DNA from 4 places in the Kluyvera sp. 142486 genome. Region 3 is predicted to be linked to each of the others. Evidence: predicted binding sites of a transcription regulator. Region 3 holds the regulator's gene; each other region holds the start of a gene.
The links. The regulator LexA, encoded in region 3, represses DNA repair genes until DNA is damaged. The targets are predictions, from matches to a motif close to TNCTGTATGTACATACAGNA.
Positions count from the first base shown of each region.

Region 1: the regulator LexA is predicted to act here: its motif matches at 2,342-2,361, upstream of rmuC (DNA recombination protein RmuC).
Region 2: the regulator LexA is predicted to act here: its motif matches at 2,753-2,772, upstream of ACLGE8_RS06000 (DNA translocase FtsK 4TM domain-containing protein).
Region 4: the regulator LexA is predicted to act here: its motif matches at 3,277-3,296, upstream of uvrB (excinuclease ABC subunit UvrB).

Region 1 is NZ_JBKHUI010000019.1:12,514-20,265, reverse strand. Features, by position in the region: gene ACLGE8_RS18760 (dienelactone hydrolase family protein) at 1-515, opposite strand, end outside; gene udp (uridine phosphorylase) at 753-1,514, shown strand; gene ACLGE8_RS18750 (CZB domain-containing protein) at 1,569-2,006, opposite strand; gene rmuC (DNA recombination protein RmuC) at 2,405-3,814, shown strand; gene ubiE (bifunctional demethylmenaquinone methyltransferase/2-methoxy-6-polyprenyl-1,4-benzoquinol methylase UbiE) at 3,915-4,670, shown strand; gene ACLGE8_RS18735 (SCP2 domain-containing protein) at 4,685-5,290, shown strand; gene ubiB (ubiquinone biosynthesis regulatory protein kinase UbiB) at 5,287-6,927, shown strand; gene tatA (Sec-independent protein translocase subunit TatA) at 7,004-7,258, shown strand; gene tatB (Sec-independent protein translocase protein TatB) at 7,262-7,752, shown strand, end outside.
Region 2 is NZ_JBKHUI010000004.1:47,786-55,537, reverse strand. Features, by position in the region: gene cydD (heme ABC transporter permease/ATP-binding protein CydD) at 1-581, opposite strand, end outside; gene trxB (thioredoxin-disulfide reductase) at 704-1,669, opposite strand; gene lrp (leucine-responsive transcriptional regulator Lrp) at 2,220-2,714, shown strand; gene ACLGE8_RS06000 (DNA translocase FtsK 4TM domain-containing protein) at 2,835-6,890, shown strand; gene lolA (outer membrane lipoprotein chaperone LolA) at 7,013-7,624, shown strand; gene rarA (replication-associated recombination protein RarA) at 7,634-7,752, shown strand, end outside.
Region 3 is NZ_JBKHUI010000013.1:48,508-56,259, reverse strand. Features, by position in the region: gene dusA (tRNA dihydrouridine(20/20a) synthase DusA) at 1-240, opposite strand, end outside; gene ACLGE8_RS15125 (conjugal transfer protein TraF) at 414-1,661, opposite strand; gene ACLGE8_RS15120 (cupin domain-containing protein) at 1,834-2,322, opposite strand; gene zur (zinc uptake transcriptional repressor Zur) at 2,449-2,964, shown strand; gene ACLGE8_RS15110 (CsbD family protein) at 3,020-3,229, opposite strand; gene dinF (MATE family efflux transporter DinF) at 3,366-4,685, opposite strand; gene lexA (transcriptional repressor LexA) at 4,754-5,362, opposite strand; gene ACLGE8_RS15095 (diacylglycerol kinase) at 5,462-5,830, opposite strand; gene plsB (glycerol-3-phosphate 1-O-acyltransferase PlsB) at 5,959-7,752, shown strand, end outside.
Region 4 is NZ_JBKHUI010000004.1:190,506-198,257, forward strand. Features, by position in the region: gene pmrB (two-component system sensor histidine kinase PmrB) at 1-815, shown strand, start outside; gene uvrB (excinuclease ABC subunit UvrB) at 1,174-3,198, opposite strand; gene bioD (dethiobiotin synthase) at 3,826-4,503, opposite strand; gene bioC (malonyl-ACP O-methyltransferase BioC) at 4,496-5,251, opposite strand; gene bioF (8-amino-7-oxononanoate synthase) at 5,235-6,392, opposite strand; gene bioB (biotin synthase BioB) at 6,389-7,429, opposite strand; gene bioA (adenosylmethionine--8-amino-7-oxononanoate transaminase) at 7,513-7,752, shown strand, end outside.

The sequences.
Region 1 (7,752 bases), on a different contig from region 3:
CGGCCATACCAGGCCACGGCGGCTTTGAGCTGCGGGTTATGCGCGGCGTACAGCCAGGTAATACGGCCGCCCCAGCAAAAGCCAGTCATCAATAAACGGCTGGCATCACCGCCGTTACGTGCCGCCCAGTTGGCGACGTGATCGAGGTCGGCCAGCACCTGCGCGTCGGGAACTTTTGATACCAGGCCGCTAAACAGCGTGGGGACATCGTCATAATCGTTCGGGTCGCCCTGACGGAAGTAGAGTTCTGGTGCGACAGCCAGATAGCCCTCTAATGCCAGACGGCGACAAATATCGCGGATGTGTTCGTGGACACCAAAAATCTCCTGCACTACGATGATTACCGGAAGCGGCGCATCGCTATGCTTAGGGCGAGCGTAGTACGCTGGCAGCGTATCACCTTGTGAAGGAATAGAGGTTTCTCCCGCTGATATGGCCTCTTCGGGCGTATGAACGGTGGTTGAGGCGTGAGGTGAAGCCGCAGGGGCAAATCCAGGTTGTCTGTTGGTTGTCATGGCATTCTCCGTACCCTTTTAATGAACTCATAGCCAAATCACATTGCCTGAATGCGGCGTATTTTTGGTCAGCAGGGAGTAACAATAACTTGTTAATGTGATGTGAATCACTAATTGCGTGGAATTTAATGTAATATTTTTAATTCTTAGTGATGGTGGTCACGAAAAGATGTTGTGGTCTTCTATAAAGTACATTTTTGCTTCTTCTGACAAAACTGAACCACAGAGGAGTTCTTTATGTCCAAGTCTGATGTTTTTCATCTCGGCCTCACCAAAAGCGACCTTCAAGGGGCTACACTCGCTATCGTCCCAGGTGACCCGGAACGTGTGGAAAAGATCGCCGCGCTGATGGAAAAGCCGGTAAAACTGGCATCTCACCGTGAATTTACCTCCTGGCGTGCCGAACTTGATGGCAAGTCGGTGATCGTTTGCTCTACCGGTATTGGTGGCCCATCCACCTCTATCGCCGTGGAAGAACTGGCCCAGCTGGGTATCCGCACCTTCCTGCGCGTCGGTACCACCGGCGCCATTCAGCCGCATATCAACGTCGGTGACGTTCTGGTGACCACCGCTTCCGTCCGTCTGGATGGGGCGAGCCTGCACTTTGCGCCGATGGAATACCCGGCAGTGGCTGACTTCGCATGTACGACTGCGCTGGTTGAAGCGGCGAAAGCGGTAGGCGCGACCACGCACATCGGCGTAACTGCCTCTTCCGACACCTTCTATCCAGGTCAGGAACGCTATGACACCTTCTCTGGCCGCGTAGTGAGAAACTACAAAGGCTCTATGGAAGAGTGGCAGTCAATGGGCGTGATGAACTACGAGATGGAATCTGCGACGCTGCTGACCATGTGCTCAAGCCAGGGTCTGCGTGCGGGGATGGTGGCAGGCGTTATCGTTAACCGTACCCAGCAGGAAATCCCGAACGCTGAGACGATGAAGCAGACTGAAAGCCACGCGGTGAAAATCGTAGTGGAAGCGGCACGCCGTCTGCTGTAAATAAATACTCAAGTATAAAGGCCTTATTATGAGGCCTTTATACCATTCACATATTTAACGTTTTGAAGCTTCTAATAACTCACCCAGAGATAATCCTACTTCTTCTGACAGCGGCATAAGTTCATTTTTAATGGTCGCTAATGCCTCCATAAAATGACCTTTCTGATGTGACACCACAATAGTACCGGCACATTGATGAAATTTTGCATGGAGTTCACGAAAGCGCTCATATTCGGGATATTTAGCTAATGATTTTCCTTCGTTATATATCCATTCACCCACCTGGCACAACGTATCGTTAGAGACCTGCGCTGCATCAAACTCATCTTCCCGGTGCTCTCGCAGGGCGGTGGTCCAACGTTCACGCCATGCAATGTGGAAAGCGATTGCCTCTTCAAGGATTAAACCGTTCAGGTTTTGCTGTTCCTTAGGAAGACCAAGACTCACATCTTCACCAGCAATTCTTTTTCTTATCCATGTGCTGAATTCCATTATATTCTCCATTATTATGTTGATTATTTATATTATCTGGGTTTGTTATTTATTTATGTTAATAATTAATAAATTTATTCATATATTATTAGGTGTTGTTGTGGTCACCTAAGATAATATGGTTATTAAGGGTATGGTAATTTATGCCGCCAGGCAACGATATTATAAATATATTTCTGTGATATATATATTTGTTATAATTTTTTATTATATATTTTTGTTGGTATTTAAATAATTCTCGGGAATAATATAAATGTTGCTATTAATTAAATAAATATCACTCCGCAGGCTAGTCCCTCTTTTTTTGCGTAGAGCCTCGCAGGAAACTGCTTTAAAACTGGACGTTTATACAGCACAATTCTATTTTGTGCTGATAACCGGTTTATGCAGGGGGCATTGTGGATATTGCCGTGGTGATTTATGCGCTGGTCGCGCTGGCGGGAATGGCGATTGGCTGGCTGGCGGCGAGCTATCGCGTGGCGCAGCAGCGCGCCGAACAGCTGGCTGAAGAACGTGACGTGTACAGTGAGCTGAGCGCGGCAAAACAGCAAATTGCCCAGAACGCTCACTGGCGGGAAGAGTGTGAGCTGCTCAATAACGAACTGCGTAACCTACGGGAAATCAACTCTTCGTTAGAGGTTGACCTGCGTGAAGTCACCACGCTGCTGGAGACCACCCGTCAGCACGGGGATGAAAAGTACCGCCTGATGCTCAACAGCGAGCAGCGCCTGAGCGAGCAGTTCGAAAATCTGGCCAACCGCATCTTCGAACAGAGTAATCGCCGGGTGGAGGAGCAAAACCGCCAAAGCTTGCACGGCCTGCTGACGCCGCTTCGCGAGCAGCTTGATGGTTTTCGCCGTCAGGTTCAGGAGAGCTTTGGGCAGGAGGCGCGCGAGCGTCACACGCTGGCGCACGAAATTCGTAACCTCCAGCAGCTCAACGCCCAGATGGCGCAGGAGGCAGTCAACCTGACCCGCGCGCTGAAAGGCGACAACAAAACCCAGGGCAACTGGGGGGAAGTGGTACTCACGCGCGTGCTAGAGGCGTCCGGCCTGCGAGAAGGGCATGAATACGAAACCCAGGTCAGCATCAATACAGACGTGAACTCCCGCATGCAGCCGGACGTTATCGTGCGCCTGCCGCACCGCAAAGATGTGGTGGTGGATGCCAAAATGACGCTGGTGGCCTACGAGCGCTACTTTAACGCCGAAGATGACTACACCCGCGAGGCCGCGCTGCAGGAACATATTGCGGCGGTGCGTAACCATATCCGCATGCTGGGTCGTAAGGATTATCAGCAGTTACCGGGGCTACGATCGCTGGACTACGTCCTGATGTTTATCCCTGTGGAACCCGCCTTTCTGCTGGCGCTGGACAGGCAGCCTGAGCTGATAAGCGAAGCGCTGAAAAACAACATTATGCTGGTCAGCCCGACCACGCTGCTGGTGGCGCTGCGGACCATCGCCAACCTATGGCGCTATGAACACCAGAGCCGCAATGCGCAGCATATTGCTGAACGGGCAAGCCGCTTATATGACAAAATGCGCCTCTTCGTCGATGACATGTCGGCTATCGGCCAGAGCCTCGATAAAGCACAGGATAACTACCGTCAGGCGATGAAAAAGCTCACCACCGGGCGCGGTAATCTGCTAACGCAGGCCGAGGCGTTTCGCCACCTTGGGGTGGAGGTCAAACGCGAGATTAATCCGGAACTGGTTGAACAGGCGACGGCGCAGGACGATGATTTTCGTCTGCGTGACGACACCGACACCAATGATGACAATCCGTTAGCCGCAGAACGTCGCTAAAACGCTCGCTGCACGGGTTTGGTAACGGGGTGGAATCGTAGGGCAATTGCGTCCAATCTGTTACACTCCATGAACATTTTCTTGATAAGCAGGCATAGAGATGGTTGAGGATTCACAAGAAACGACGCACTTTGGCTTTCAAACAATCGCCAAATCACAGAAAGAAAACATGGTGGCGCATGTCTTCCATTCTGTCGCCGCAAAATACGATGTAATGAATGATCTGATGTCATTCGGTATCCATCGTCTCTGGAAGCGTTTTACCATTGATTGCAGCGGCGTGCGCCGTGGACAGACGGTCCTCGATCTGGCGGGCGGCACCGGTGACCTGACGGCAAAATTCTCGCGTATGGTTGGTGAAACCGGCCGTGTGGTGCTGGCAGATATTAACGACTCGATGCTCAAAATGGGCCGTGAAAAGCTGCGCAACATCGGCGTGGTGGGTAACGTGGAGTACGTGCAGGCAAACGCCGAAGCGCTGCCGTTCCCGGATAACACCTTTGACTGCATCACCATCTCCTTTGGCCTGCGTAACGTCACCGACAAAGACAAAGCGCTGCGTTCGATGTATCGCGTACTGAAGCCGGGCGGACGTCTGCTGGTGCTGGAGTTCTCCAAGCCGGTTATCGACCCGCTGAGTAAAGCTTACGATGCCTACTCGTTCCACATCCTGCCGCGTATTGGCGAAATGGTGGCAAACGACGCAGAAAGCTACCGCTATCTGGCAGAATCTATTCGTATGCACCCCGATCAGGACACCCTGAAAGAGATGATGCAGAACGCTGGGCTGGAAAACGTTGAGTACTTCAACCTGACGGCAGGGATTGTCGCGCTGCATCGCGGCTATAAATTCTGATAAGCGGGGGCCATATGCCTTTAAAACCCTTAGTGACCGGCAGTATCGAAACCGCGATTAACGCGCTGTTATGGCGTGAGAAAGCATTGAAGCCTGCCCGCCAGCGTCTTATCGGAAAAGTATTACGCATTGAGCTGAAAGAGTTTTCTTCTCCGCTGGTGCTTATCTTTAGCGAACGTCAGGTTGACGTGGTCGGCGCGTGGGACGACGAGGCAGATTGCACCGTCATCACCCGCGTCAGCGTGCTGCCTCAACTACGCAACCGTCAGCAACTGACGGCGCTTATCCGCAATAACGACCTGGAAGTGCAGGGCGATCTTCAGGTGGTGCAAAACCTGGTTTCGCTGGCCGATCTGGCGGAGTTTTCTCCCGCAGAACTGCTGGCACCCTACACTGGCGATGTGGCGGCAGAGGGTATTAGCAAAGCGCTGCGCGGCGGGGCGAAGTTCATACAGCACGGGCTGGCGCGCCAGCAGCGCTATGTGGCGGAAACCCTGACGGAAGAGTGGCGGCTAGCGCCGGGCGCGCTGGAAGTGGCCTGGTTTGCGGAAGAAACGACGGCCGTTGAGCGTGACGTTGCCGCGCTGACAAAACGGTTGGAAAAACTGGAGGGGAAATGACGCCAGGAGAATTACGGCGCCTGTATTTTATCATCCGCACCTTTTTGAGTTACGGGCTTGATGAGCTCATTCCCAAAATGCGTATCACGCTGCCGCTGCGAATTGGGCGTCGGATGCTGTTCTGGATGCCAAATCGCCACAAGGAAAAGTCGCTAGGCGAACGTCTGCGCTTAGCGCTGCAGGAGCTTGGCCCGGTATGGATCAAGTTTGGCCAGATGCTTTCAACTCGCCGTGACCTCTTCCCCCCGCAAATTGCCGATCAGCTCATTATGCTGCAGGATCGCGTAGCGCCGTTCGACGGCAGGCTGGCGAAGCAGCAGATTGAAAAATCGATGGGCGATATTCCTGTTGAAAGCTGGTTTGATGATTTTAGCATCGAGCCCCTGGCTTCGGCCTCTATTGCCCAGGTGCACACTGCTCGCCTGAAAGAGAACGGCAAAGAGGTGGTCATTAAGGTTATCCGCCCGGATATCTTGCCGATTATCAAAGCGGACATGAAGCTTATCTATCGCCTGGCGCGCTGGGTACCTCGCCTGCTGCCGGACGGTCGTCGTCTGCGCCCGCTGGAAGTGGTGCGTGACTATGAAAAGACGCTGATCGATGAGCTGAACCTGCTGCGTGAAGCGGCGAACGCCATTCAGCTGCGCCGCAACTTCGAAAATAGCCCGATGCTGTACGTGCCGGAAGTCTATTCCGACTACTGCCGCGTCGATATGCTGGTGATGGAGCGCATCTACGGTATTCCGGTCTCTGACGTAGAGACGCTGGAAAAACAGAACACCAATATGAAGCTGTTGGCTGAACGCGGCGTGCAGGTCTTCTTTACCCAGGTGTTCCGTGACAGCTTCTTCCATGCGGACATGCACCCGGGGAATATTTTCGTCAGCTATGAGCACCCGGAAGACCCTCAGTACATCGGCATCGACTGCGGTATTGTTGGCTCGCTCAACAAGGACGATAAGCGCTATCTGGCGGAAAACTTTATCGCCTTCTTCAACCGCGACTACCGTAAAGTCGCCGAGCTGCACGTTGATTCCGGCTGGGTTCCGGCGGACACCAATGTGGAAGAGTTTGAGTTTGCCATTCGTACCGTCTGCGAGCCGATTTTTGAAAAACCGTTAGCGGAGATCTCCTTCGGTCACGTGTTGCTGAACCTGTTTAACACCGCCCGCCGCTTCAATATGGAAGTCCAGCCGCAGCTGGTGCTGTTGCAAAAGACATTACTTTACGTAGAAGGGGTAGGACGTCAGCTCTATCCTCAGTTAGATTTATGGAAGACGGCGAAGCCTTTCCTTGAGTCATGGCTGAAAGACCAGGTCGGTATTCCGGCGCTGGTGCGTGCATTGAAGGACAAAGCGCCGTTCTGGATTGAAAAGATGCCGGAGTTGCCTGAACTGGTGTACGACAGCCTGCGTCAGAGTAAGCAGGTTCAGGCGAGCCTTGAGAAACTCTCGCAGAATCTGACGACGCATCATACCCGCCAGGGGCAATCGCGTTATCTCTTTGGTATAGGTGCGGTTTTACTCCTGAGCGGTACCGTTTTGTTAGTGAATCGCCCGGAATGGGGCCTGACACCCGCATGGCTTATGGCCGGAGGCTTGGTGGTATGGCTCATCGGGTGGCGGAAGACGCGCTGAATTATGCGTCGCTAAGAGGGCGCTGCATAACGTATAATGCGCGCTGATTATTTCATCATCTATCAGAGGAACTTGTATGGGTGGTATTAGTATTTGGCAGTTGCTGATTATCGTCGTTATTGTGGTTCTGCTTTTCGGGACTAAAAAGCTGAGCTCACTGGGATCCGATTTAGGTTCGTCTATCAAAGGCTTCAAGAAAGCCATGAGTGATGAAGACGAGACCAAAACTAAAGCGGACCAGGATGCAGATTTCACTGCAAAATCAATCTCTGATAAGCAGGAAAGTGCAAAGAAAGACGAAGCGAAACGCCACGACAACGAGCAGGTGTAATTCGTGTTTGATATTGGTTTCAGTGAACTGCTGCTGGTGTTTATTATTGGCCTCGTCGTATTGGGGCCAAAACGCTTGCCGGTAGCAGTGAAGACGGTTGTTGGCTGGATACGCGCGCTGCGTTCTCTGGCGACAACCGTACAAAACGAGCTGACGCAGGAGCTTAAACTCCAGGAATTTCAGGACAGCCTGAAAAAAGTGGAGAAAGCGAGTCTGGATAACCTGACGCCAGAACTAAAGGCATCCATGGACGAACTGCGTGAAGCGGCAGAGTCGATGAAGCGTTCTTATACGGCGCATGATCCTGAAAAGGCGAGTGACGAGGCCAATACCATCCATAACCCGGTGGTGAAGGAGAAGGACGCTGTGCAGCCTGAAGTGGCTGAGCCACATGTTGACGAGCCTAAAGTGCCGTCCGCTGAGGCACCCGCGCCTGACGCTGAGGCAGTAAAGCCCGCAGAGAAAGAAAAAATCCCTGCGGCCGCTGTTCCTGA
Region 2 (7,752 bases), on a different contig from region 3:
TTGCGGCGGTTGGCATCGGCAGCGCCCATCCCCACCAGGGCCATAAACAGCGGAATTAACGGCGCAGTTACCAGCAGTATTAACGCGGCGACCCAGTTGGAAGGGAAGATCGCGACCACAATCAGCAGCGGCACGCAGGCCGCCAGCGCCATCTGCGGCAGATAGCGGGCGTAGTAATCGTGCATATCATCGATTTGTTCGAGGATAAGCGTCGCCCAGCTTCCGGCCGGCTTGCCCTGAATCCAGGCCGGACCAGCCTGCTGCAGGCGGTCAAGCACCTGACGGCGAATTTCAAATCGAATCTGTTGCCCGGCGTGAAAACCAACGCGCTCCCGCAGCCAGACGACCCAGGCGCGCAGGATAAAGATCAGCACCAGCTGGATAAACGGCAGCAGCAACGCTTCTCGCGGGATGTTCTCCATAATCATGTGATGGAGAATGCGGGCAAGGAACCAGGCCTGGGCGATGATCAGTACACCGCTAACGAAGCCGAGCAGACGGGAGGTCATCAACCAGCGGCGTGACAGGACGCTTTGCTGTTTGAGCCAGCGGGTGAGTTCTTGTTGGCGACTTTTATTCATTGGGCGCTTAGCAGGTGCTTATGGCTAATGGTTTCAGTTATGGGCGCGGCAATGTTACATCGCAGAAAAAATAAAGGCGACTTATCGTCGCCTTTTTTACTTTTGTTACTGACTTGTAAAGATTATTTGCACGCGTCAGCCAGACCGTCGAGGTAGCGCTCAGCGTCCAGCGCGGCCATACAGCCGGTACCCGCAGAGGTGATTGCCTGACGGTAAATGTGGTCCATTACGTCACCCGCCGCGAACACGCCAGGGATGCTGGTTTGCGTTGCGTTACCGTGAATGCCGGACTGCACTTTGATGTAGCCATTTTCCAGCGCCAGTTGGCCTTCGAAGATCGCGGTATTTGGGCTGTGGCCGATAGCCACGAACAGACCCGCGACGTCCAGCGATTCAATCTCGTCGTTTTCAGTAGAACGCAGACGCAGACCGCTCACGCCCATCTGGTCGCCGGTCACTTCTTCCAGCGTACGCTTGGTGTGCAGTACGATATTGCCGCTTTCCACTTTATCCATCAGACGTTTGATCAGGATTTTTTCCGCACGGAAAGAATCACGACGGTGAATCAGATGCACTTCTGATGCGATGTTGGACAGATACAGTGCTTCTTCCACTGCGGTGTTGCCGCCGCCGATGACCGCGACTTTCTGGTTGCGGTAGAAAAAACCGTCGCAGGTAGCGCAGGCAGAAACGCCGCGGCCTTTAAACGCTTCTTCTGACGGCAGGCCCAGATAGCGGGCAGAGGCGCCGGTGGCGATGATTAACGCATCGCAGGTGTACTCGCCGCTGTCGCCGGTCAGGCGGAACGGACGGTTTTGCAGATCCACGCTGTGAATATGATCGAAAATAATTTCGGTCTCAAACTTAGTGGCATGTTCGTGCATACGTTCCATCAGCAGTGGACCGGTCAGGTCGCTTGGATCGCCAGGCCAGTTTTCCACTTCTGTGGTGGTGGTCAGCTGACCGCCTTTTTCCAGCCCGGTAATCAGTACCGGTTGCAGGTTTGCGCGTGCAGCATAGACCGCAGCGGTGTATCCCGCAGGTCCAGAACCAAGGATTAACAACTTACTGTGTTTGGCCGTGCCCATGAGATCCCCATAATTGTTGGCAGACATTGCTCTGGATTGTAGGGAATTTGTAGACGTAAAAAAAGAGCACAGCGATTTTGTTAACGATATGTGTAATAGAATGAGCCGATTGATTGGCTATTTTAACATCAAAAAATATAACTATTTCTACTGCCACGCCGATGATTATAAGACGATTACATGTGAAACCGGACCCAGGATTCATGAATATGTGGCATGTTGTACTAAAAAAAGATGTTTTGCTTTGACAATCCCCTAAGCTTTTGCGACAACATTCAAGGAAGAAGAAAAGCAGTGTTTCGCGTGTGGTGAATTTTCATGCACGCAAATACCATTTTTACCCGGATCACTGAAATCTACGTATGGTGTGGACAGACATCATACGTGATGTCGGAGGGTGGCCGTTAGGCGCCGGGGCTTCTCATACGCATACCCTGGGATATTCGTCGTTGCAGCAACAACGGCGCATTGAAATCGGGAGAAGGCTCTGAACAGTGAAGTGCACAGAGTCAAGACAGGAGTAGGGAAGGAATACAGAGAGACAATAATAATGGTAGATAGTAAAAAACGCCCTGGCAAAGATCTCGACCGCATCGACCGCAACATTCTCAATGAACTGCAAAAAGATGGGCGTATTTCGAACGTCGAGCTTTCCAAAAGAGTAGGACTTTCTCCGACCCCGTGCCTTGAGCGCGTACGTCGTCTGGAACGACAGGGTTTTATTCAGGGCTATACCGCGCTGTTAAACCCGCATTACCTTGATGCATCGCTGCTGGTTTTTGTTGAGATTACTCTGAATCGCGGTGCACCAGACGTGTTTGAACAATTTAACGCCGCTGTGCAAAAACTTGAAGAAATTCAAGAGTGTCACTTGGTTTCCGGCGATTTCGACTATCTGTTGAAAACCCGCGTACCGGACATGTCGGCTTACCGTAAACTTCTTGGCGAGACCCTGCTGCGCCTGCCAGGCGTGAACGACACCCGTACTTACGTCGTTATGGAAGAGGTTAAGCAGAGTAATCGTCTGGTAATTAAGACCCGCTAAAACGGAACAGGTGCAAAATCAGCGTAGTTTGATTACACTCCTGTTAATCCATACAGCAACAGTGTCGGCGCAATCTGGCACTGTTGTCCGTTTTAGCATTCGGCACCTGGAGAGCCTTTCTTGAGCCAGGAATATACAGAAGACAAAGAAGTCAAACTCACAAAACTCAGCAGCGGACGCCGGCTCCTTGAGGCGTTACTCCTTTTATGCGCCATTTTTGCCGTTTGGTTAATGGCTGCACTACTGAGCTTCAATCCTTCCGATCCTAGCTGGTCGCAAACGGCCTGGCACGAACCGATCCACAATTTATGTGGTGCTCCTGGCGCATGGCTGGCCGATACGCTGTTCTTCATCTTCGGCGTGATGGCTTACACCATACCGGTCATCATTGTTGGTGGCTGCTGGTTTGCCTGGCGACACCGTTCGAACGATGAGTACATCGACTACTTCGCCGTCTCGCTGCGCCTGATTGGCGTACTGGCGATCATCCTTACTTCATGCGGACTCGCGGCGATAAACGCCGATGATATCTGGTACTTTGCCTCCGGCGGCGTGATTGGCAGCCTGCTCAGCACCGCGCTGCAACCGATGCTGCACAGCAGCGGCGGGACCATTGCGCTACTCTGCATCTGGGCCGCAGGTCTGACGCTGTTTACCGGCTGGTCATGGGTCAGCATTGCCGAGAAAATGGGCAGCTGGATCCTCAATATTCTGACGTTCGCCAGCAACCGAACCCGTCGTGACGACACCTGGGTTGATGAAGACGAGTACGAAGAAGAAGACGAATATGAAGACGACGGCGAGGAGACGCAGAAAGCGTCCCGTGAATCTCGTCGTGCGCGCATCCTGCGAGGTGCGCTGGCACGCCGTAAGCGGATCGCCGAAAAATTCTCTAACCCGATGGTGCGCAAAACGGACGAGGCGCTGTTCTCTGGTCGTCGTATGGACGAACCGGAAGAGGCAGGTCGCTATGCGGCTCAGGTCGATCCTGATGATGTGCTGTTCTCTGGCGCCAGCGCGACGCGTGCCGCCGAATATGATGAGTACGATCCTCTACTGAGCGGCCATACCGTCGCTGAGGCCGTTGCCGTTACAGGCACAACGGCGTGGGCCGCTGACCCAACATTAGCTGCGCCGTCTATGAACGAGCAGCCTGTAGCTGCACCTGCCGTTGAATGGCAGGCCGTTCCAGCGCCAACGGCGGGTGAACCGGTTATTGCACCTGCGCCAGAAGGATGGCCGCCGGTACAGCAACCTGCTTATGAGCAGCCACAGTATGCACAACCGCAGCAGCCTGCTTATGAGCAGCCACAGTATGCGCAACCGCAGCAGCCTGCTTATGAGCAGCCACAGTATGCACAGCCGCAGCAGCCTGCTTATGAGCAGCCACAGTATGCACAGCCGCAGCAACCTGCTTATGAGCAGCCACAGTATGCACAGCCGCAGCAGCCTGCTTATGAGCAGCCACAGTATGCACAGCCGCAGCAGCCTGCTTATGAGCAGCCGCAGTATGCGCAACCGCAGCAGCCTGCTTATGAGCATCCGCAGTATGCACAGCCGCAGCAACCTGCTTATGAGCCGCCGCAGCATGCACAACCGCAGCAGCCTGCTTATGAGCAGCCGCAGCCAGAACAACCCTATATCGCGGAATCGGATTATCTGAACGTGCCACAGGCTGAACCAACGCCTGTCGTAGAGCCAGAACCGGTAGTGGAAGAGGAGGTTAAACCTGCTCATCGTCCGCCGCTGTACTATTTCGAAGAAGTGGAAGAGAAACGCGCACGTGAGCGTGAACAGTTGGCGGCGTGGTATCAACCCATTCCGGAACCGTTAGCGCCAATGGAACAGCGGGCATCTACCGCGCCGTCCATTCCAGTTTCTGTACCAGAACCTTCCGCTGCTGTTGCACCGGTCGCAGCGAGCGTCCGTCATGCGGCAGCTGCCGCCACCGGAACCGCCGCCGCTGCGGCTTCGGCACCGTTGTTTAGCCCAGCTGAAGGTCCACGTGCGCAGGTTAAAGAAGGCATTGGCCCACAGCTGCCACGCCCTAACCGCGTTCGCGTGCCGACGCGCCGCGAACTGGCCTCTTACGGCATCAAGCTGCCATCGCAGCGGATGGCCGAAGAGCGCGCAGCCCGTGAAGCTGAGCGCTATCAGCCTGATGATAATCAGCCCCTGACCGACGACGAAGCAGATGCTCTGCAGCAGGATGCGCTGGCTCGTCAGTTTGCCGCCTCGCAGCAGCAACGCTATGGCGAAGCGGACGAGCAGGATAACTATGATTTCGAAGAGAACGATGAAGATGTTGCTGCAGAAGCGGAACTGGCACGCCAGTTCGCTGCATCTCAGCAGAATCGTTACGCCAGCGAACAGCCACAAGGCGCGCACCCGTTCTCTCTCGACGATTTTGAATTCTCGCCGATGAAAACGCTGGTGGATGAGACGCCGAAAGCGCCGTTGTTCACGCCGAGCGTGATGCCGGAGCCTGCGGTGACGCCGCCGCCTCAACAGCCGCTGCAGCATGCTCAAGGCTACCATCAGCCGCAGCAACAGCATGCACCTCAGCAACAGTATGCTCAGCCACAACAGCATGTGCAGCAGCCTGCACATCAGCCGGTAACGCCACCGCAGCAGGAGAGCCTGATTCACCCGCTGCTGATGCGTAACGGCGACGATCGTCCGCTGCAGAAGCCGACGACGCCTCTGCCATCGTTGGATCTTTTAACACCGCCGCCAACGGAAGTGGAGCCGGTGGACACCTTTGCGTTGGAACAGATGGCGCGTCTGGTGGAAACTCGTCTGGCCGACTATCGCATTAAAGCGGACGTCGTTAACTACTCGCCGGGGCCGGTTATCACCCGCTTCGAGCTGAACCTGGCGCCGGGCGTGAAGGCTGCGCGTATTTCGAACCTGTCCCGTGACCTGGCCCGTTCGCTGTCGACGGTTGCCGTGCGCGTGGTTGAAGTCATTCCTGGCAAACCGTACGTTGGCCTTGAACTGCCGAATAAAAAACGTCAGACCGTCTATCTACGCGAAGTGCTGGATTGCGATAAATTCCGCGATAACCCATCACCGCTGACGGTGGTACTGGGTAAAGATATCGCCGGTGAACCGGTGGTGGCCGATCTCGCGAAAATGCCACACCTGCTGGTTGCCGGTACCACTGGTTCTGGTAAGTCCGTCGGCGTGAACGCCATGATCCTCAGTATGCTCTATAAAGCGCAGCCTGAAGATGTCCGCTTCATCATGATCGACCCGAAAATGTTGGAACTGTCAGTGTATGAAGGGATCCCGCATCTGCTGACTGAAGTTGTCACCGACATGAAAGACGCCGCTAACGCCCTGCGCTGGAGCGTCAACGAAATGGAACGTCGTTATAAGCTGATGTCGGCGCTTGGTGTTCGAAACCTTGCCGGTTATAACGAAAAAATTGCCGAAGCGGCGCGCATGGGCCGTCCGATTCCTGACCCTTACTGGAAACCGGGCGACAGTATGGATGCCACGCATCCGGTGCTGGAAAAACTGCCGTATATCGTGGTGCTGGTCGATGAATTTGCCGACCTGATGATGACCGTCGGTAAGAAAGTGGAAGAGCTGATCGCACGCCTGGCGCAGAAAGCGCGTGCAGCGGGTATCCACCTGGTACTGGCAACCCAGCGTCCATCGGTGGATGTGATTACCGGTCTTATTAAGGCCAACATTCCAACCCGTATTGCGTTTACGGTTTCCAGTAAAATTGACTCCCGTACTATCCTTGACCAGGGCGGCGCTGAGTCACTGCTGGGCATGGGTGATATGCTCTATGCTGGTCCAAACTCGAACAACCCGGTGCGCGTGCACGGCGCATTTGTCCGTGACCAGGAAGTGCACGCAGTGGTTCAGGACTGGAAGGCTCGCGGTCGTCCGCAGTACGTTGATGGCATCACCTCCGACACCGAAAGCGAAGGCGGCGGCGGTGGCTTCGATGGCGGCGAAGAACTGGATCCGTTGTTCGATCAGGCGGTCAATTTCGTGACCCAGAAACGCAAAGCGTCAATCTCCGGCGTACAGCGCCAGTTCCGCATTGGCTACAACCGTGCTGCGCGTATCATCGAACAGATGGAAGCGCAGGGGATCGTCAGCGAACAGGGGCACAACGGCAACCGTGAAGTGCTGGCACCGCCGCCGTTCGATTGATTGCAAAGATGGGTAAATAAGTCAGAATTCAGTATTTTCTTCTGTCACCGCTCTGGGCGAAGTCTTAGAGTGAGTGCCAGAGGCTCTCCTGCCGGGAGCATGAGGCTAATTAAGGATTATTAATGAAAAAGATCGCGATCACGTGTGCATTACTTTCCAGCTTTGTTGTCAGCAGCGTATGGGCTGATGCCGCAGGCGACCTGAAAAGCCGTCTCGATAAAGTCAGCAGCTTCCATGCCAGCTTCACTCAGAAAGTGACTGACGGCAGTGGCAACGCGGTGCAGGAAGGTCAGGGCGATCTGTGGGTAAAACGTCCAAACCTGTTTAACTGGCATATGACTCAACCGGATGAAAGCATCCTGGTGTCTGACGGCAAAACCCTGTGGTTCTACAACCCGTTTGTTGAGCAGGCTACCGCTACCTGGCTGAAAGACGCGACCGGCAACACACCGTTTATGCTGATTGCGCGTAACCAGGCCAGCGACTGGCAGCAGTACAATATTCAGCAGACCGGTGATGATTTCGTACTGACACCGCGCGGCAACAATGGCAACCTGAAGAAATTCACCATCAACGTAGGGCGCGATGGCACAATCCATCAGTTCAGCGCGATTGAGCAGGACGATCAGCGCAGCAGCTACCAGCTGAAATCGCAGCAGAACGGCGCAATCGACGCTTCCAAATTCACCTTTACACCGCCGCAGGGCGTGACGGTGGACGATCAGCGTAAGTAAGAGGCATGCGTGGGCAATTTGTCGCTCGATTTTTCGGATAACACCTTCCAACCTCTGGCCGCCCGTATGCGGCCAGAAAACTTAGCGCAGTATATCGGCCAGCAGCATCTGCTGGCTGCCGGTAAGCC
Region 3 (7,752 bases):
CAGCGCCGCCGGGTCGCTGCCGCCAAGCTGCAACGCAATCGGATGCTCTTCATCGCTATAGGCCAGATAGTCGCCCTTGCCGTGAATAATCGCCCCGGTGGTCACCATTTCGGTATACAGCAGCGTGTGCTGTGACAGCTGGCGCAGGAAGTAGCGGCAGTGTCTGTCGGTCCAGTCGAGCATGGGCGCGATGGAGAAACGGTGAGCGGGGAAAGCAGGAGTCGAAGTTTCTGACAGCATGGTGATTATTTAAGCATCCGGAAAAATGGGGCGCTACTATAGCATAAAGCTTGAGCAGAGATGTAATGCTGGAGGAGGGCCCCCGGCGGCGCTTCGCTTGGCCGGGCTACAGGATAGTATGGCCCTGTAGCCCGGACGAGGTGCGAAGTACCGACTCCGGGAAGGGAGCTAAGTTAGAACGCGACGCTCAGCTGCGCCCCCGCCCCCCAGGTTTGGTTTTCGCCGTACAGCCCCATCAGGTCGACGTGTACCCGGTTAAACGGTGCAAAGCCAACCCCGCCGGTGAAGACGTTGCTGTCGTTGTTTTTCACATCGGCACGATAGCCCGCGCGCACCGCCAGCCAGTCAAGCGGCCGCACTTCCGCACCCACGCCAACGTACTGCGAGGTGTCTTCGCTTTTAAAGCCTTTGGTTTCGGTGAGATCGCCATCGGCGCTGAGGGTCAGCATATCGGTGTGCCAGGCCACCCCAGCGGTGACCAATGGGCGAATCTGGTAGGTATCGCGTACGCCATCGACCTCTTTGGTGTCGATATCGCGGGAGAACAGGTTTTGCCCGCTCAAGCCCACCGTCCAGTTATCGCCAAAATCGGCGGCCAGACCAGCGTCAACGTTAAAGCCGGTGTCGTCGTTGCGGTAACGGCTGCTGTTGATGTCGTCGCTGCTGAAGTTGTAGATGGAGGTGGTGTAGTTATAAAGCCAGGTTTGCTGCAGCTTTGGCGTAATACCCAGCGACACCGGCACGCCGCCGATATCAAACTGGCGCGCGATAGCCACGCCATAGTCACTGACGATCGCCGCACGGCCATAGCCTTTCGACTTGAGATCCTGCGGATTCACGCCAAGCGCGCTTATCGGTGCCGCTTCAACGCCGTGCAGCAGGTTGATATCGCCCTGATCGATATACGAACTGACCCGCGCTCTGGCATTCGCTTTCGCCACAAAAGCAACGTCCAGCACATCGTTGGGAATACTGATCGCCAGGCCTGCGCCCGCTTTCGCATCCGCCTTCTTCCCCTTTAATGAGGAGAGTTGATCGGCCAGATCGCCCGCCGCCGCGGAAACCTGGCGGGAAGAGGCGCTGTTCGGATTGATCAGATCGGCAAGGTTGATGGTGCGCAGTACCCGCCGGTAGGTGTTGATATCATCGCTGATGTCGTCAATTTTGCTGCGCAGATCGTCCTTATCGGAAATCTGCGCACCAATGGTCGGCGCGATCAGCGTGACATCATCATCCGGCTTCGCCTTCGCCAGCAGCGCCGGGTTGATGAGGACGCCGCTGCCATAATTCGCAGAAGCCACCCCCGTGCCGCCCATCGCGTCGTTACGCGCCTCCGTCCAGCCATTTGCCGCCCCTGCCTGTCCTGCCACGAAAAAGGAGACAGCGACCCCCATTAGCGAAAATTTGTCTTTTTTATTCACAGTTTGCTCGTCTTTTTGTCGGTAATGAAACAACCCTCCACCCGTTATCACCCAGATGGAGACGAACTGTTGCTGTGAATAGTGGGGAAAAAAGCACTCTGTTCCCCTAACTGAAATTTTCTGCGGTTATCGTTATTTTTAATAAGCACCCTAATCTTTATAGAAGACGATGCTAATTTCGCCCAGGTTTTCCGTCGTGAGGGCCGAAGAACTGCGGCGGGTGATCGACCCAGCGATCCTCGCGCGTCACGGCGTACGAGGCGTTCAGAGGGTAATAGATCCGGTTGTGTTTTTTGTTCGCCTCGCCCACCACCAACAACCGTACCTCTTCGGAGGTGTTGTTGATAAAGGTATGGCAAACGCCGGTTCCGGCAGGAAAGCCAACGCTATCCCCCGGCTGCAGCTTCCACAGATAGCCGTTGATCCACGCCTGCGGGTAGCCCTCAAGCACGTAGATAAACTCCTCTTCGTCGCTCTCCGCATGCGGGTATGAGGTGCGACGGCCGGGTGGGAGACGCTCGTGGTGAATACCGAGATGCCGCAGCCCCAGCGCGCGGGCCAGCGGCGCGCCGATAGCAAAAAGCTCGTTGCTGTCGGGGTAAGTCGAGTCATCGGGTCCTTCAACGTCATGCCAATGGCGAATGCAATCGGGTCTTTTCATCATTTTTCATCCTGAGTGTGAAGTACACCTGCTATAACACACCTATAGCACACCTGCGGAAACTCGGCGTTTCCGGCATAACATGATAAAGTAGACGTTTGTTTCACCCGTAACCCGAGGACGCCAATGGATAAGACCACCACGCAAGAACTGTTAGCGCAGGCTGAAAAGCTGTGTGCGCAACGCGGCGTGCGCCTGACTCCGCAACGTCTGGAAGTGTTGCGTCTGATGAGTCTTCAGGAAGGGGCGATTAGCGCATACGACCTGCTAGACCTGCTGCGCGTTAAAGAACCTCAGGCTAAACCACCTACCGTCTATCGCGCGCTGGAATTTTTGCTCGAACAAGGCTTCGTGCATAAGGTGGAATCGGCTAACAGCTACGTGCTCTGCCATCTGTTCGATCAGCCAACTCATACCTCCGCGATGTTTATCTGCGATCGCTGCGGCGTGGTGAAGGAAGAGTGTGCGGAAGGGGTAGAAGACATTATGCACGCGCTGGCAGCCAAAATGGGCTTTGCTCTGCGTCATAACGTGATTGAAGCGCACGGTCTGTGCTCAGCCTGTGTGGAAGTGGAAGCGTGCAGCGCACACGAACACTGTCATCACGATCATACCATTCAGATTAAGAAGAAATCCCGCTAGCAGGCGCTAAACAGGGGGAGCGTACTTCCTTGTACGCACGGGCAGGAGGACGCTATTACCAGTGGTGGTTGTGGCGTTTATCCCAGCTATCCACCTCTTTTTCGGCCTGATCTTTCGCGTAGCCGTAGCGTTCCTGAATTTTACCGACCAGCTGATCGCGTTTGCCTTCGATCACCGTCATATCATCATCGGTCAGTTTGCCCCATTGCTCTTTCACTTTACCTTTAACCTGTTTCCAGTTACCGCCGACTTCGTCTTTATTCATCATTGAATCCTCGTTAGTCAGTGAGTGAATAGCGAAAAGCATGTTTCAGGAAAGACATCTTTTTCGCTAAGCGTGAGGTTAATTGTAGTCAGTCATTCTAAGGTCATTTCATTATTCGGAATCTTTAACCATTTGGTCAGGCAAACCAGCTGTTGTTTTTCCAGTGGCGACGCCAGATAAAGGCCAGCGACAGCCCGCGCAGCGCAAGGAATACGGCGAGCGCCAGCCACAGCCCGTGGTTGCCGAGCAGCGGTAGCGCCAGCATGGTAAGCGCGAACCCAGCGGCGGCCACCGCCATGCTGTTACGCATCTCCGCGCCGCGGGTGGCGCCAATAAACATTCCGTCCAGCAGATAGCACCATACGCCAATCACCGGCAGCACCGCCTGCCAGAGCACATAGCTGTCGGCAAGCTGCCGCAGTTCAGGCAGCGAGGTCAACAGAGCCACAATATGCTCGCCCAGGAGGGCGTAAATTAGCGCAAAGGCCAGCGCCACGACGCCCGCCTGACGGCATGCCGCCCGCCAGACCTCCAGCAGCTTGCTGCCGTCGCGCGCACCGTAGGCCTGCCCCGAATGGGCTTCCACCGCATAGGCAAAGCCGTCAAGCGCGTAGGCGGTGAAGGTCAGCATGGTCATCAGCACGGCGTTCACCGCCACCACTTCGCTACCCAGGCGGGCGCCGAAGACGGTTACCGCGCCAAAGCAGAGCTGGAGCAGCAGCGAGCGCAGCATGATGTCGCGGTTAAGCGCCAGCAGGCGGCGAAAATCCCCCTGCCAGGCCGTTTTCAGCATTGCCCACGAGATCCCGCGCATCACCAGTACCTTACGCGCCATTCCCAGCCCCACCAGCAGCGTGGCGTATTCAGCAATCGCCGTTGCCAGCGCCGCGCCCTGCACGTTCATGTGTAGCCCCATCACCAGCCACAGGTCGAGCACGATATTCAGCACGTTGCCGACCACCAGCAGTACGACCGGCGCACGGGCGTACTGCACGCCCAGCAGCCAGCCGAGCAGCACCAGGTTCGCCAGCGCGGCTGGCGCGCTAAGCCAGCGGATAGCAAGGAAGCGTCGCGCCTGCTCCAGCACCTCGCCGCTGCCGCCAACGATAGAGAGCGCCAGATTTATCAGCGGCGTTTTGAAAAGAACGATCAGTAGCCCGGCGCCTAGCGCCAGCATCAACGGTTGCACCAGCGCACGGGCCAGCGCCTGCGGATTTTTCGCGCCGAACGCCTGCGCCGTGAGCCCGGTAGTGCTCATCCGCAGGAACAGCAGCAGCATAAACAGGAAGCTGGTTGCCGTAGCACCAATGGCGACGCCGCCGAGATAAACAGGACTATCGAGATGGCCGATCACGGCGGTATCCACCAGCCCCAGCAGCGGAACGGTGATGTTGGAGAAGATCATTGGCAGCGCAAGGCGCCACAGCGCCTTATCGGCGTGAGTAAGTAGCGGCATGAGTTTTGACCAGAACGAAAAAAGGCTGCGATAGCGGAAGTATCGCAGCCATGAGAATCAGGGGAGAGTTACAGCCACTCGCCGTTGCGGATAACGCCAACGGCCAGCCCTTCGATGGAGAAGTTTTGCTGACGGAGATCGACAACGATAGGTTTAAATTCGCTGTTTTCCGGCAGCAGTTCGACGACGTTACCCTGTTTTTTCAGGCGTTTTACCGTCACTTCTTCGTCGATACGCGCGACCACGACCTGGCCGTTGCGCACGTCCTGGGTTTTATGCACGGCAAGCAGATCGCCATCCATAATACCGATATCTTTCATCGACATACCGCTGACGCGCAGCAGGAAGTCGGCGCTCGGTTTAAACAACGACGGATCAACCTGATAGTGACCTTCGATGTGCTGCTGCGCCAACAGCGGTTCGCCCGCCGCGACGCGGCCCACCAGCGGCAGGCCCTCTTCTTCTTCTACCAACAGGCGGATGCCGCGAGAAGCGCCTGAGACAATCTCAAGGACGCCTTTACGCGCCAGCGCTTTCAGGTGCTCTTCAGCCGCGTTCGGGGAACGGAACCCCAAGCGCTGAGCAATTTCCGCACGCGTTGGCGGCATGCCCGTCTGGCTGATGTGATCTCGAATGAGATCAAACACCTCTTGCTGCCTGGTCGTTAACGCTTTCATTCCGCCCCCTGGGTGTATATACAGTTATGCTGTGAGTATATACAGCTACTGCCTATTTTGGAACCATAAAACTCACGAAATCAGGCAGTTTTCACGACTTTAGTGAAAATGAGACCACAGCAGCGTCGCCCAGGTGAACACCGCCACGAAAATAGACAACAGAACCGCCGCAGAACCCATGTCTTTCGCCCGGCCGGAGAGCTCGTGATAATCAGAGCCGATACGGTCAACGACCGCTTCCAGTGCACTATTGAGAATTTCCACTATCATCACCAAAAGGACGGACCCGATGAGCAGGACACGAGTGATGGCATCGACATCCAGCCAGCAGGCGATAATAATCGCGATAACAGAGGCAACGCCTTCCTGGCGGAACGCCGCTTCATTGATCCACGCCGCGCGGAATCCTTTCCAGGAATAGCCCGCAGCTTTGATGATTCGGGTAATCCCAGTGGTATTATTGGCCATCTCAAGAACCTTTTTCGTTTTTACGTCAATGACAATGCTTGTTATGAGGCGGTAGAACAGAAATTTCACCGACTTTCTGATATTCTTGCCGCGCATTTGCATGATTAACCAGAGGCTTTACATCGTTTATGTCCGGCTGGCCACGAATTTACTACAAATTACTGAATTTACCATTAAGTGTTCTGGTAAAGAGCAAGTCTATTCCGGCACAACCTGCCCAGGAATTGGGGCTTGATACGTCGCGCCCGATTATGTACGTCCTGCCTTATAACTCTAAGGCTGACTTGCTGACGCTGCGCGCTCAGTGCCTGGCGCACGATTTACCCGACCCGCTTGAACCGCTTGAGATCGACGGTACGCTGCTGCCGCGCTACGTCTTTATCCACGGCGGCCCGCGCGTGTTCACCTACTACACGCCGAAAGAAGAGTCGATCAAACTGTTCCACGACTACCTCGATCTGCACCGCAGCAATCCTGAACTGGATGTGCAAATGGTGCCGGTGTCGGTGATGTTTGGTCGCTCGCCGGGTCGCGAGAAAGGCGAGGTTAACCCGCCGCTGCGTATGTTGAACGGCTTCCAGAAGTTCTTCGCCGTCTCCTGGCTCGGTCGCGACAGCTTTGTCCGCTTCTCGCCGTCCGTCTCCCTGCGCCGCATGGCGGACGAACACGGTACCGATAAAACTATCGCTCAGAAACTGGCTCGCGTCGCGCGTATGCACTTTGCTCGTCAGCGCCTGGCGGCGGTCGGCCCGCGTCTGCCTGCTCGTCACGACCTGTTCAAGAAGCTGCTGGCGTCAAAAGCGATTGCCAAAGCGGTAGAAGACGAAGCACGCAGCAAGAAAATTTCCCACGAGAAAGCCCAGCAGAACGCCATTGCGCTGATGGAAGAGATCGCCGCGAACTTCTCCTACGAGATGATTCGTCTGACCGACCGTATCCTCAGCTTTACCTGGAACCGTCTGTACCAGGGCATTAACGTTCACAACGCCGAGCGCGTACGCCAGCTGGCGCACGACGGGCATGAAATCGTCTATGTGCCGTGTCACCGCAGCCACATGGACTACCTGCTGCTCTCTTATGTGCTCTATCACCAGGGGCTGGTGCCGCCGCACATTGCTGCCGGTATCAACCTGAACTTCTGGCCAGCAGGCCCGATTTTCCGCCGCCTGGGCGCGTTCTTTATTCGCCGTACCTTTAAGGGTAACAAGCTCTATTCCACCGTGTTCCGCGAATACCTCGGCGAGCTGTTCAGCCGCGGTTACTCCGTGGAGTACTTTGTGGAAGGCGGGCGTTCCCGTACCGGCCGTCTGCTGGACCCGAAAACCGGTACCCTGTCGATGACCATTCAGGCGATGCTGCGCGGTGGTTCCCGCCCTATCACATTAGTGCCGATTTACATCGGCTACGAACACGTGATGGAAGTGGGTACTTACGCCAAAGAGCTGCGCGGGGCGACCAAAGAGAAAGAGAGCCTGCCGCAGATGCTGCGCGGCTTGAGCAAGCTGCGCAATCTGGGCCAGGGCTACGTCAACTTCGGCGAACCGATGCCGCTGATGACCTACCTGAACCACCATGTGCCGGAGTGGCGCGAGTCTATCGACCCAATCGAAGCCGTGCGTCCTGCGTGGCTGACGCCGACCGTCAACAAGATGGCGGCCGAGCTGATGGTGCGTATCAACAATGCAGGCGCGGCGAACGCCATGAACCTGTGCTGTACCGCCCTGCTGGCTTCGCGTCAGCGCTCGCTGACCCGCGAGCAGCTAACTCAGCAGCTCGATTGCTATCTGGCGCTGCTGCGTAACGCACCGTATGCGCCGGATGCAACGGCACCAACCTCCTCTGCCAGCGAGCTTATCGATCACGCGCTGCAGATGAACAAGTTCGAAGTCGAGAAGGACACCATCGGCGACATCATCATTCTG
Region 4 (7,752 bases), on a different contig from region 3:
TGAAGCGGATCACCCGTCCGCTGGCCGACCTGCAACAAGAGCTGGATTCGCGTACGCCGGGGAATTTGCAGCCAATCTTTCTTCAGCAGACCACCGTGGAAGTCGAGGCGGTGACCAACGCTATCAACCAGCTTGTTGATAACCTGACGCAGACGCTTAACCGAGAGCGCTTGTTTACCGCCGACGTCGCCCACGAGCTGCGCACGCCGCTGGCGGGATTAAAGCTGCACCTTGAGCTGCTGGAGAAAACCCAGAAGCTCAACCTGTCCCCGTTAGTACAACGCCTGGATCAAATGACCGATAGCGTGGCGCAACTGCTGCTGCTCGCCCGCGTCGGCCAATCGTTCTCCGCGGGGAGCTATCAGCAGGTGAATCTGTTGAGCGACGTGATTGAGCCACTGAAGGGCGAGCTGGAAACGATGCTGGAAACGCGTGCGCAAACGCTGGTGATTGCCGAACCAACGCCAACGGTGACCGTTTCGGGCGACGCCACGCTGCTGCGCCTGCTGCTGCGCAATCTGGTTGAGAATGCCCATCGTTATAGTCCAAAAACGTCAGCGATTACGCTGTCGCTGGTTCAGGATGCGCGGCCGATGCTGGTCGTGGAAGATGAAGGTCCGGGGATCGATGAGTCGAAGGTGGGCGAGCTGAGCCAGGCGTTTGTGCGCATGGACAGCCGGTATGGCGGTATTGGTCTGGGGTTGAGTATCGTTACGCGCATCGCCCAGCTGCATGAGGCGGCGTTCTTTTTACAAAACCGCGACACCAAAACCGGGACGCGGGCATGGGTAGAGTTTCAACCGACGAAGCGCTAAGGCGCTTCAGAAGGTGAGCATCCAGTGGCAAACAAAGCAGGCTACTATGGCAACAGAGACAAGCACGGTGAACAGCTGTTGGACGTTCAGATTCGACATAACACTACCCTCAATGATTTTACGGATAGTATCAGTAGATTATATTAAGCGAACCTTAAGGCTGGTTCCCGGCCCGTGATGGCTGCCTCAATTCAGAGAAATTGTGCCCGGGGAGGCGTTCGTGCCGCCCCGGGGTCGGCGTAAACGCCTCACCCGGGCTACACACATGCCTGATGGCGCTGCGCTTATCAGGCCTACTTAATTTTCACGCGCCAGACTGTAGCCCGGCCAAGCGAAGCGCCGCCGGGGCGGCACCCACTTATGACGTGGCGATAAACAGCTCGCGCAGCTGGTGCAGCCGGTCGCGAATCTCTGCCGCTTCTTCGAACTCCAGGTTCTGCGCGTGTTTGAGCATTTGCGCTTCCAGCGACGTAATCTGTTGCTGCAGCGCTTTTGGCGTCAGCGCCTGAACATCCGGCTCGACGATGGTGACCGCATTTTTCGACTTACCGCGACCTTTAGCCCTGGTTTTCGCCAGCCCCTCGCCCATCGCCAGAATATCAACAACGTCTTTCACCAGCCCCTGCGGCACGATGCCGTGCTCTTCGTTATAGCGCTGCTGTTTCTCGCGACGACGCTCGGTTTCACCAATCGCTTTCGCCATCGACGGGGTAATTTTGTCCCCATAGAGAATCGCTTTACCATTGATGTTACGCGCCGCACGACCGATGGTCTGAATCAGCGAGCGCTCGGAACGCAGGAAGCCCTCTTTGTCGGCGTCCAGAATCGCCACCAGTGAGACTTCCGGCATATCGAGGCCTTCACGCAGCAGGTTGATCCCCACCAGCACGTCAAACTCGCCCAGACGCAGGTCGCGGATGATCTCCATACGTTCCACGGTATCGATATCAGAGTGCAGGTAGCGCACCCGCTCACCGTGCTCTTCCAGATATTCCGTCAGGTCTTCCGCCATACGTTTGGTCAGCGTAGTCACCAGCACACGCTCGTTAATCACCGAACGTTTACGAATTTCCGACAGCAGGTCGTCTACCTGCGTGCCAACAGGACGCACTTCAATCAGCGGATCGAGCAGCCCGGTTGGACGCACCACCTGATCAATCACATCACCGCCGGATTTTTCCAGCTCGTAATTGCCCGGCGTCGCCGAGACGTAAATAGTCTGCGGTGCCAGTGCTTCAAACTCTTCAAACTTCAGCGGACGGTTGTCGAGCGCGGACGGCAGGCGGAAGCCGTACTCCACCAGCGTCTCTTTACGCGCGCGGTCGCCACGGTACATGCCGCCAATCTGGGGAATGGTGACGTGTGATTCGTCGATCACCAGCAGGCCGTCCGCCGGCAGGTAGTCAAAGAGCGTCGGCGGCGGCTCGCCCGGCCCGCGTCCGGAGAGGAAGCGCGAGTAGTTTTCGATGCCGGAGCAGTAGCCCAGCTCGTTCATCATTTCGAGGTCAAACTGGGTACGCTGGCTCAGGCGCTGCTCTTCCAGCAGTTTGTTATTCGCCAGCAGCACCTTGCGGCGGTCTGCCAGCTCCACTTTGATCTCTTCCATCGCCTGCACAATACGCTCGCGTGGCGTCACGTAGTGCGATTTCGGGTAGATGGTAAAGCGCTGGATGGTCGAATCAACGTGGCCGGTCAGCGGGTCAAACAGCGAGAGGCGTTCCACCTCTTCGTCAAACAGCTCAACGCGCAGTGCCAGATCGTCAGATTCGGCCGGGAAGATGTCGATAACCTCGCCGCGCACGCGGAAGGTCGCGCGCTGAAACGCCTGATCGTTACGGGTGTACTGCAATTCAGCCAGACGGCGCAGAATGGAGCGCTGATCGATAATCATACCCACCGTCAGGTGCAGCATCATTTTGAGGTACAGGTCAGGGTCGCCCAGACCGTAGATAGCGGACACCGAGGCCACCACCACTACGTCGCGGCGTTCGAGCAGCGCTTTGGTGGCGGACAAACGCATCTGTTCGATATGTTCGTTCACCGAGGCATCTTTTTCGATAAAGGTATCCGAGCTTGGAACATACGCTTCCGGCTGGTAGTAGTCGTAGTAGGAGACGAAGTACTCCACCGCGTTTTCCGGGAAGAACGCTTTCATTTCGCCGTATAGCTGAGCGGCCAGCGTTTTGTTCGGTGCCAGCACCATCGTCGGGCGCTGAAGGTCAGCGATGACGTTGGCGACGGTAAAGGTTTTCCCCGACCCGGTCACGCCCAGAAGCGTCTGGTGCGCCAGGCCGTCTTCCAGCCCCTCTTTCAGGCGTGAAATGGCAGCAGGCTGGTCGCCTGAAGGACTAAACGCAGAATGCAATTTGAAGGGTTTACTCATGGACAACGCTACCTGATGACGAATGGGCCGGGCTGGAGATTAATTCTACTCGCCGCCTGCCGAATTGCCAATAAAAAATACTGGATATAAAAACAGTAATCACTTACTGTATTTCGTGTTCCTGGGGCAACGGCAAGCAAGAGCGGCTGAAATTTATCCTCTGACCAGATAAAACACCAGCCTGATAAGGTTATCCCCAGAATTTTTTCTCTTTTAACATTTGTCAATATAGGTCATGAAAGTTTTATGGCAATCCGCAGCACTTTTTGTTACGCCATTGCTTTTATTTATCTTGTTGAATTTTATAAAAAACATCGAAAAGCCGCGTTTCGCATCAATTCAGGCGCAGGCCGCATGTTCTCTCGTTTACCGCAGGTTTTCTAACTCTAATGCACAGGGTTATCCACAGGAATAGTGGATAACTGCCGCTAGCCCCTATCCCCCGCCACCCGGCGATTTGCGCAACAGCGTGTCAACGTGAATGCAAAAAAATATTTTATTGCCGATTTTGATATTTATCAGCGAAAAAGCACGCCCATTTTGTCCATCAACATGGGCGATTTCCTTACGTTATCTGCGGGTTAGTGCTTACGAATGAAGAAGGAAAAGGCGTGCCAGAAAAACGACTTACAGAGCGCTCAGGTCAAGGTATTGCCCAAGCGGCTGGGATTCAACCTCATCACCCAGCCACGGGATCTCCCCGAGCAGCGGTGCGGGAAGCATTCGCTGGAGCGTGCTGAGGTATTCTTTATGGCGACGCCCCGGCGGCGTCACATCGTTGGCAATCCAGCCTGCCAGCCGCAGCCCCGCCTGTTGAACTGCCTGCGCGGTCAACACCGCATGGTTGATGCAGCCAAGCTTCACGCCCACTACCAGGATGACCGGCAGCTGTTCTGTCTGCACCCAATCCGCCAGGGTCAGCGTCGGGGAGAGCGGCGTAAACCAGCCACCGGCACCTTCCACCAGCACCCAGTCGGCTTCAGCCTCCAGCACACGCAGCCCGGCAGAGAGCACGCTGGCCTCAATAGGCCGCTGTTCGTCGGCGCTGACGATATGCGGAGAGGTCGGCTCGGCAAAGGTATACGGGTTCACTTGCTCATAGCGTAACGGCAGCACGCTGTTGCGTTGCAGCGCCAGTGCGTCGCTGTTGCGCAAACCGTCGACGGTCATTTTGCTGCCGGAAGCAACCGGTTTGTACCCCGCCGTACGCCGCCCAAGCGAACCAGCCGCCTGAAGCAGCGCGGTGCTGGCAACGGTTTTTCCGACTTCGGTATCGGTGCCGGTTACATAAAAGCGTTCAGTCACGCGAGATCACTCCTGTAAAAAGATGGTAAGTCAGCGGGAATACTCCCGCCTGAGACGGCCACGCCAGTTGAAGCTGCTGTAGCCTGCTGCGCGTCAGCGGTTGCTGGCTGCGCCCCTCATGAAGATGCGTCGCACCAATGCCTTTCAGGGAACGCATGGCGCTCAGCGCATCGGGAAAAGCTAGCGTGATGGAGGTGGCAATGCTGCGGCTGTGGTAGCCAACTAGCGCCTCCTGCAGCGCCGTCTCGGGAAGAAAACGGTTGGCGTGTGGGCGCTGGTCAACGGCACGCCAGGCCTGATTCAGCTCTGGCAACGAACCTGCCGTTAAGGTGGTAAAGGCCAGCGTGCCGCCGGGGCTAAGCTGGCGATGCAGCCCCTCCAGCGCTACGTGGAGGTCGCTACACCACTGAATAGCCAGATTGCTCCACACCAGATCGAAGCCCCCTGCGGGCAGTGGAATCGCTTCAATATCGGCCTGAAGATAACGGTCTGCCGCCTGCTGACGCTGCGCCTGCTCAAGCATTTCCGCCGAGAGATCCAGTGCCGTCACATGGCTCCCTTTGTCGCGCCAGTAGCGGCTGTAGCTGCCCGGTCCACAGCCCGCATCCAGCACTCGGTCAAACGCCTGCGCCGGCAGCTGAGACAGCAGCTGTCGTGCACTCAGGCGCTGTAACTCGTCGTGCTGATGATAGTGCGCCGCCGCGCGGCCAAACGCCGCCGCCACCGCCTGTTTATTGACGGTTGCCATGCAGCACCTCCAGCAATAAGTCGATATCCTGCGCTTCATGCGCGGCGGTCAGCGTTAAGCGTAAACGCGCTGTCCCCGCTGGCACCGTCGGCGGACGAATTGCCGTCACCCAGCAGCCCTGCTCACGCAGTTGTTCTGCCAGAACGAGCGTCTGCTGGTTCTCGCCAACAATCAGCGGCTGAATCGCGCTTTGTGAATCTGTCAATGCAAAATCCAGCCCCTGCGCACCGCGGCGAAACGCGGCCACGTGCTGCGCCAGCTCTTCGCGTCGCTGCTGTCCATCATCGCTCTGAATCACCGCCAGCGCCGCCTGTAGCGCAACCGCCTGGGCGGGTGGCATGGCGGTGCTGTAAATCAGATGGCGAGCGAACTGCACAAAGTAATCCGCCACGTCATGGCTGCACAACACCGCCGCACCGCTCAGGCCAAACGCTTTGCCAAAGGTCACCACCAGCAGCTCAGGATGAACGCCCTGCTGCTGACAGCTTCCCCGTCCGCTTTCGCCATTAACGCCAATGCCGTGCGCATCATCGACCATCAGCCAGGCGTTAGCTTCGCGCGCGGTCGCAGCGATATCCGCCAGCGGAGCGCTGTCGCCATCCATGCTGAACACCCCTTCCGTCACCACCAGCTGCTGGCCGTCGATAGGAGTAGCCAACAGCCTGGAGAGATGCTGGCTGTCGTTGTGCTGAAAGCGCCGCAACTGCGCCGAGCTTAGCGTGGCGGCTTCAAGCAACGACGCGTGGCTGAGACGATCGGCGACGATCCGGTCTTCACGCCCGGCCAGTGCGGCGATCGTCGCCTGATTGGCGGCAAAACCGGAGATAAACAGCAGCGCGCGGTCATAGCCCAGCCAGTCAGCCAGCTGCTCTTCAAGGCGTTGGTGCGCGTGGTGGTAGCCGGTGACATGTCCGGAGCCACCGCTGCCCACGCCATACAGCTGCGCGCCCTGCTGCCAGGCGTGGATCACCTGCGGGTGCTGGCTGAGGCCGAGATAGTCGTTGCTGGAAAAGTTGCAGTAACGACGCTCATCGCGCACCAGCCAGCGGCCCGCACCCTGCGCTAACGGTTGGCGAGAACGGAAGGCCTGGGCCTCCCGACGTTCGCTTAATGCCTGTTCAATGCGCTGCTGCCAGCTCATACCGCCGCCGCGTTGTAATAATCCTCAGTGTCCGGCGTCATCAGCACCTGTTCCAGACGCTGCTGCTGTTCGTTATCACCCGCCGTGACCGTGGTCTGCTGCGGGTTGAGACCGAGTTTGCGGAACAGCTGCAGGTCTTTGTCCTCTTCCGGGTTTGGCGTCGTCAGCAGTTTGCAGCCGTAGAAAATCGAGTTTGCACCGGCCATAAAGCACATTGCCTGGGTCTGCTCGTTCATCTGCTCACGGCCTGCAGAGAGACGCACGTGAGAGGTTGGCATCATGATGCGCGCCACGGCGATGGTGCGAATAAAATCAAAGGCATCGACATCGTCGTTATCCGCCAGCGGCGTGCCTTTGACCTTCACCAGCATGTTAATCGGCACGCTTTCCGGCGGCGTTGGCAGGTTGGCGAGCTGCAGCAACAGCCCGGCACGGTCGGTGACGGTTTCACCGAGGCCAACAATGCCGCCGGAGCAGACTTTAATCCCGGCTTCGCGCACTTTGTCCAGCGTGTCCAGGCGTTCCTGGTAGCTGCGGGTGGTGATGATATTGCCGTAGAACTCCGGCGAGGTGTCGAGGTTGTGGTTGTAGTAATCCAGACCCGCCGTCGCCAAACGACTCGCCTGGCTATCGGACAGCGTGCCCAGCGTCATACAGGCTTCCAGCCCCATCTCTTTCACACCCTGAACCATCTGTTCCAGGTACGGCATATCGCGGTCGTTCGGGTTTTTCCACGCCGCGCCCATGCAGAAACGGGTCGAGCCCGCCAGCTTGGCTTTGCGCGCTGAGTCCAGCACCTGCTCGACTTCCATCAGGCGTTCAGTTTCCAGCCCGGTTTTGTAGCGCGAACTCTGCGGACAGTATTTACAGTCTTCCGGGCATGCGCCGGTTTTGATCGACAGCAGCGTGCTCACCTGCACCTGCTGAGGGTCGAAGTGCTGGCGGTGAACCTGTTGAGCTTCGAACAGTAAATCGAGCAGCGGTTTATCGAAAAGAGCGGTGACCTGCGACATTGTCCAGCGTAAAGGGTTAGCCATTGGCTTCTCCGGGGTTTTGTTAATTTTCGGTTCGGTTTATACTCGTAAACCTAAAACTTTTCAAAATGGTTTACAAGTCGATTATGACAACGGACGATCTTGCCTTCGATAGCCGCCATATCTGGCATCCCTATACCTCAATGACCAAACCGCTGCCGGTCTACCCGGTAGTTTCCGCCGAGGGCTGCGAGCTGCACCTCGCCAGCGGCGAACATCTGGTGGACGGCATGTCCTCGTGGTGGGCGGCCATTCATGGCTACAACCACCCGCGCCTGAACGCGGCGATGAAGACGCAAATCGATCAGATGTCGCACGTGATGTTT